Anatilimnocola aggregata: one gene and its partner. Each later gene encodes a partner of the first gene's protein in a complex. Links are inferred from orthologs where the notes say so. Each region holds a gene or a part of one and is shown in the gene's direction. Other genes may lie near its edges.

Evidence for each region. Proteins that work in one complex are often made in the same cells at the same time.
Region 2: the proteins of lpdA (region 1) and ETAA8_RS12555 are in contact, whole or in part, in a crystal structure (PDB 1EBD), measured with the Geobacillus stearothermophilus proteins. The link is inferred for Anatilimnocola aggregata from one-to-one orthologs. Residues at the interface, in WP_049624544.1 of Geobacillus stearothermophilus: Pro340, Ser341, Asp344, Tyr345, Arg403, Asp406, Val408, Glu431, Ala432, Gly433, Asp438; in WP_033016211.1 of Geobacillus stearothermophilus: Ile130, Ala131, Met132, Pro133, Arg136, Arg140, Glu141, Asn155, Arg157.

The regions. Positions count from the first base shown.
Region 1 is NZ_CP036274.1:7,732,106-7,735,356, reverse strand. What follows is about bases 149-3,140. They hold lpdA (dihydrolipoyl dehydrogenase), read left to right. Parts: upstream 149-905; coding sequence 906-2,375; downstream 2,376-3,140. Other genes in these bases: ETAA8_RS29395 (hypothetical protein), read left to right, coding at 2,575-3,140; rpsD (30S ribosomal protein S4), read left to right, coding at 149-753. Outside these bases: more of rpsD, read left to right, coding at 142-148; more of ETAA8_RS29395, read left to right, coding at 3,141-3,251. UniProt on the Escherichia coli protein: Lipoamide dehydrogenase is a component of the glycine cleavage system as well as of the alpha-ketoacid dehydrogenase complexes.
Region 2 is NZ_CP036274.1:3,303,968-3,307,206, reverse strand. Bases 224-3,203 are described here. They hold ETAA8_RS12555 (2-oxo acid dehydrogenase subunit E2), read left to right. Parts: upstream 224-1,025; coding sequence 1,026-2,381; downstream 2,382-3,203. Other genes in these bases: ETAA8_RS12550 (SGNH/GDSL hydrolase family protein), read right to left, coding at 2,399-3,076; aceE (pyruvate dehydrogenase (acetyl-transferring), homodimeric type), read left to right, coding at 224-851. Also shown: more of aceE, read left to right, coding at 1-223.

The DNA.
Region 1 (3,251 bases):
CACCCGGTCCCGGTTGAACTTCCGAGTTCAAATTTGTGAGTCTAGGGCGTTTGTTTTGGCGAGGATCGGCTGTCGCACAAAAGCAGCCTTGCCAACGTCACCACTGAGGTATTTCGCACACGTTTTGAAAGAGACTGCTCGATGGCTCGTTATCATGGTCCGAAGGCCCGTATCAATCGTCGTTTGGGTGCGCTGATTTATGAATCGGCAGGTGCCGCCAAGGCCCTGGAGCGCCGCGACAACCCTCCTGGTATGCACGTGAAGGGTGGCCGCCGCTTGTCGAACTGGGGTAAAGCCTCGGCCGAGAAGCAGAAAATCAAGCACTATTACGGCCTCGGCGAACGCCAACTTCGTAAGTACTACCACATGGTGGCCTCGAAGAAGGGCAACACGGGCGAGCAGCTCCTGACACTGTGCGAACGCCGGTTGGATAACGTCATCCGCCGCGCTGGCTTCACCAAGACCCGTCCACAAGCCCGCCAGGGAATTGTGCACGGTCACTTCTTTGTGAACGGCGTCAAAGTGACCAGCCCCAGCTATCAACTCCGTCAGGGTGACGTGATCACGGTTCGCGCGAAGGAACCGATCTACAACCTGTACAAGGGTGTGCTGAGCGAAGGCGGGGCCAACACTCCCGATTTCGTCTCGTTCGACGGTGAAACCCTGCGGGCAACCCTGCTGGCCGTCCCCGGCCCGAACGACTTCAGCTTGCCGGTCGACGTGAATATCGTCGTCGAATTCCTCTCCCGCTAAAGCGCTGGCCGGAAATTGTTCCGGCTGCAGGATAGAATGCAACGAGACCCGCTTACATGATTTAGCGTGTAAGCGGGATTCGCCCTGCCTCTCAACGTGCGATTCCTCGCACCTCTTACATCCGCGCTGTCATCTTTCGCCAAGTCGACACAATGCATACTCCTGTGGTTGTTCTCGGTGGTGGTCCCGGCGGCTATGCCGCAGCCTTTTTCGCAGCTGACGAGGGGCTGGAGGTCACCATCGTCGAGCAAGAAGGCAAACTCGGCGGCACCTGCTTGCTGCGCGGCTGCATACCCTCAAAGGCTCTGCTCCACGTGGCCCGCGTTCTTTCCGAAGTGGAAGAACTGAACAAGGATTGGGGCATCACGTTTGGCCAGCCTCAGCTCGATATCGAAAAGTTGCGCGGCCGCAAAGACAAAGTCATTTCGTCCCTCTCGGGCGGGCTAAAGAATCTCGCCAAGCAGCGGAAGGTGAAAGTCATCACCGCCAAAGGCGTGTTCGAAAATTCGACCACCCTCAAGCTGGAAGGTGACGATCCCTCGATTCCCGAAGATCGTACGCTCACGTTTGACCAATGCATTGTCGCGACCGGTTCGCTCCCTGCGATGCCCGCCAGCTTCGATATTGGTTCCGACCGCGTGATGGACAGCACCGGCGCACTGCGCTTGGCCGACGTGCCGGAATCGATGCTCGTCATCGGCGGCGGTTATATCGGCCTCGAAATGGGTACCGTCTATGCCCGCCTGGGTTCCAAGGTGAGCGTGGTCGAAGCTCTCGATGGCATCCTCCTCGCTGCCGATCGCGACCTCGTGAAGCCGCTGCAAAAGCATCTGATGAAGCTGTTCGAAGATCGCATCTTCCTGAACACCAAGGTCGGCTCGCTCGGCCTGCGCGATAATAAAGTCGAAGTCGCCTTCGAAGGGCCCGGCAAGTTTGGTGTCGAGCGCTACGACCGCGTGCTGGTGGCTGTCGGTCGCAAGCCGAACACTCGTGGCATCGGTTTGGAAAACACCAGCGTCGTTGTCACGCCGCGCGGCTTCATCCAAGTCGAAAAGTCGATGCGCACGGCCGACCCGCACATCCTCGCCATTGGCGACGTTGCCGGCGATCCGATGCTTGCGCACAAAGCTTCGCACGAAGCCCGCGTGGCGGTCGAAGCTGTGCTCGGCAAGCCCGCGTCGTTCGATAAGCTCTGCATCCCAGCTGTCGTCTTCACCGATCCCGAACTCGCCTGGTGCGGTCTCACCCAGCAAGAGGCCGAGAAGGCTGGCCGAGTCGTCGACATCGCCGTTTATCCTTGGGCCGCCAGTGGCAAAGCCATCGCCCTGGGGCGAACCGAAGGGCTTACGAAGCTCGTCATCGATCCCGAGACCGAGCGCGTGTTGGGCTGCGGGATCGTCGGCCCCGGCGCTGGCGATCTCATATCCGAGGCAGCACTCGCCATCGAGATGGGCTGCGAAGCTCGCGACCTGGCCGAGACCGTCCACCCGCACCCCACGCTGAGCGAAACCTTGATGAACGCCAGCGAAACCTTCTTCGGTACCGCCACCGAAATCTACAAGCCCAAGCGGCACCGCGATCCACCGAGCGAGGGTGGCACGGCAGAAACGGCGACACCCTAACCATCGCCGTCGCCCCCGCGACTCCGCGGCGGTGTTTCATTAGCTTTTGCGCAATGCGACTATTGCGAGCTTCGTTCTAAGTATCGCAATAGCCGTTAAACCCCCGGGGCAGGCCCGGGGGCGTTTTTGTTTGCGGGTGCCTTCGTCATACGCCTAAGATATTGCCATTCCCTTGGCTACTTTCCTCGGAGGCGGTTCGATGTCTCTCTCCCGTCGGTCGTTCGGTCAGCACACTCTCGGTGCGCTCCTCACTTATTCGCTGCTCGAGACGCTCTGCACGCGCGAACTGTTTGCGGCCGACATGAAGCTGCTCGCTAACAAGTGGATGAAAGATCTGCACGACCTGAGCCAGGATGTGAAGGGGCAGAAGCTGAAGCAAACCGATTGGCAGACAAAGGTTGACGAACTGTTTGCCCAGGTCGATCTGGCCGATGCGATGAAGTTTCTCGATATCGAAAAACTGACCGAGAACATTAAATACAAGGATCAAGGCGAAGTCAGCTTGCGGGCCAAGTTCCCCAAAGTCGAAGGGCTGCCGACAAGCCTCGTCTTCGGCCACCAGATTTTCGCCCTCAGCAAGGGTCGGAGCGTGGTGCCGCACGGGCATAACAACATGGCGACCGCCTTCCTCATCTTGCAGGGAACTTTCCAGGGCAAGCACTATGACCGGCTCGAAGACGAAGCCGACCACATCATTATCCGCCCCACCGTCGACGCCCAGTTTGGTCCCGGTGGTCACTCGACTGTCAGCGATCACAAAGACAACGTCCACTGGTTCCAAGCCACCAGCGACAAAGCCTTCATCTTCAACATCCACGTGATGAACGTCGACCCCAACGCCAAGAACCGCAGCGGCCGGCTCTACATCGATCCCAA
Region 2 (3,239 bases), 4.4 Mb from region 1 along the record:
GCGTCGGCGACTCGATCTGGGCCGCGCAGGACATGCGAGCCAAGGGATTCCTCCTCGGTGGTACTGCTGGACGAACGACGCTCAACGGCGAAGGACTGCAGCATCAAGACGGCCATAGTTTGCTGAATGCAATCGCGTTCCCGAATGTGCGCGCTTTCGATCCAGCCTACAACTATGAAATCGCCACCATCATCCTCGACGGCATGCGACGGTTGTATCAGGATGGCGAGACCGCCATCTACTATTTGATGGTCGGCAACGAGAACTATGTTCACGCGCCCATGCCCGAAGGTTGCGAAGACGGCATCATTCGCGGCATGTACAAGTTCCGCACGAAGGAAGCTGGCGGCAAGTTGAAGGTGAACTTGTTCGGCAGCGGAGCGATCTTCCGCCACGTGCTCGCCGCACAGGATTTGCTCGCCGAGAAGTACGGCATTAGCAGCAATGTTTGGAGTGTAACCAGCTACACGCAGTTGCGGCGCGATGCCCACATGTGCGAACGCTGGAACATGCTCCACCCGGGCGAACCACGGCGGACTTCTTACGTCGAAGAACTGCTTAAGGAAGAAAAGGGAAGTCTGTTCGTCGCAGCGTCGGACTACGTTCGCGCCTTGCAAGAACAGATCGCCCAATGGGTGCCAGGCGACTACTATGCTCTCGGCACCGACGGCATGGGGCGCAGCGAAACCCGCGAAGCCCTGCGTCGTCACTTCGAGGTCGATGCCCAGTGCATCACCCTCGCCACGCTTTACAAGTTGGGGCTTCGCGGCGATCTCGATAAGAGCGTCGCCGCCCAAGCCGTGATAGACCTGGGGATCAATCCCGAAAAGATCGATCCATACTTTGCCTAGAGAGAGAAGTTGAAAAAGCGAGGAAGGGATGACGAGGGAGAAGGCCCTCATTCTCCCTCTCCTTAGTACTCCGGGGAGAGGGTTGGGGTGAGGGGTGATGCGTGATTAACGCCGCCCACGAATTCGCCCCGTTTGGCATCAACTTAACGCATACTTAGAAGCGAATTCAGACCAATGGCCATTGAAATCAAACTGCCGAACCTGGGCGAAGGTGTGGAATCGGGCGATGTTGTCGAAGTGCTGGTGAATGTTGGCGACACTATTGCCAAGGATCAGGGAATTCTCGAAATCGAAACCGGCAAAGCGACCATGCAGGTTCCCAGCGATGCCGCGGGCAAGGTCGTCAAGGTGCATGTCACCAAGGGACAAACCGTTAAGAACGGCGCCGTCCTCCTTACACTCGAAGGTGCTGCGGCTGGTGCGGCCCCCACTGCTGCCAAACCGGCCGCCCCTGCTGCCGCTCCGCCCAAGGCTGCGCCGGCTCCAGCACAGCCAGCGGCTCCTGCCGCTGCTAAGCCCGCACCTGCTCCCGTAAAACCAGCCCCAGCACCAGTGAGGCCAGCTGCAGCTGCCCCGGCGGAGGTTGCGGCACCTATTGCCACGCTCGCGCCGACGGAAGAAGCGCCGACGGAAACCGGCGATGTTGCTGCCGGCCCTGCTGTTCGCCGCTTTGCTCGCGAAGTGGGCGTAGATTTGTCGCGCGTCACAGGCACGGGCGAAGGCGGACGCATTTCGCGTGAGGACGTCCTCGCTGTTGTTCGTTCGCAAAGCCAAGGGGCGATCATCGGCGGCAAAGCCAGCCCCGATACTACGGCTCGCGATGCCTACGGCCCGATCCATACCGAAAAGATGACCAAGATCCGCAAGGTCATCGCCGCGCAGATGCACCTGTCGTGGACCACTTGCCCACGCGTTACCAACTTCGACGATGCCGATATTACTGAACTCGAAAAAATTCGCGTCAGTAGCAAAGAAGATTACGCCCGTAAAGGAATCAAACTCACGGCGCTACCATTTGTGATGAAGGCCGTGGCGATGAGTCTCAAGTCGCATCCAGCCGTGAATGCTTCGCTCGACATGGAAAACGAGCAGATTATTTACAAGAATTACGTGAACATCGGTATCGCGGTCGACACCGAGCGCGGCCTCGTGGTGCCCAGCTTGCGTGGCCCCGACCAGATGTCGATTCCGGATATCGCCCGAGCCCTCGGCACCATCAGCGACAACATGCGGGACGGCAAGATTAACCCGGCCGAGTTGAAGGGAAGCACCTTCACCATCAGCAACCTTGGGGCGATCGGCGGCACCTACAGCACGCCCATCATCAATGTGCCCGAAGTGGCGATCCTGCTCTTGGGGCGCTCGCGCAAGATGCCGGTCGTCGTCAACGACGAAGTGAAGATTCGCCTGATGATGCCGCTGAGCCTCTCGTACGATCACCGCCTGGTCGATGGCGCGACTGCGGCTCGCTTCCTCAACGACATTATCGACTATCTCAAGAGCCCCAGCCGCCTGCTGCTGGCTCCGTAGGTCAGTCACTCCGTGACTTACTTGGCAGCCGGCAAGTGCTGGGCGACAAAAGTGGCGACTGCGGCGCCCAGTTTCTCGACACCCTGTTTGTTTAGATGAACACCATCATCAACAATCTTGGCAGCTTGCTCTGCGGGCGTGCCGAGTGCTGCACGCAGATCGTTGACCGGCACATCGAGTTCCTTCATCACCCGCTGGGCAATCTCGTTGTATTGCTCGGTGCTGGCGTTGTGGAGACCGTAATCGCGCTCAGCCCGCGTTTTCGCCGCGCGATCATCGACAATCGGCGTCGTCAGCGCGAAGAATACCTTGGCCTTGGTTCCTTTGCGAATGGCCGCGACAATCGCGCGCAAGTTGGCTTCGTATTGCTCCGGAGAAACCTGAAACTTGCCAGTGCTCTTGAATTTCTTCGTGTCGTGAATGCCGCAGTTGAAATGGACGATCGCGGGCTGCTCGCGAACGGCCCACTCTTCGATGTGCTTCAGCACATTCGAGCTATCGCCCCCATTCGGCTTCGGACTAACGACGTTCGCTTTACCGGCCAACTGCTTCGCAACGACCGGCGCGTAGCTCAGGCGAATCGAGTCGCCAATGAGCACCACTTTGGGCAGAGTTTTTTCAGGTGCATCATCGGCCGCGCGAGTCATTCCAGTATCGGCCAGCACGACGAGCAAGCCGCAAATCCAAAGTCGCATGAGTGTTTTCCTCTGAAAGTGTGTCGACGCACAGCCGCGAGCGAGCGGAGTAGGACCATTCTGGCCGGGGACCGGGTCAGGAACCAGTCGGCGGCTGGATCACCCACAAACGAACCAAGAAACAGAATAGCCGGAGTGAAAACTCCGGCTCTCTTAGGAGGTC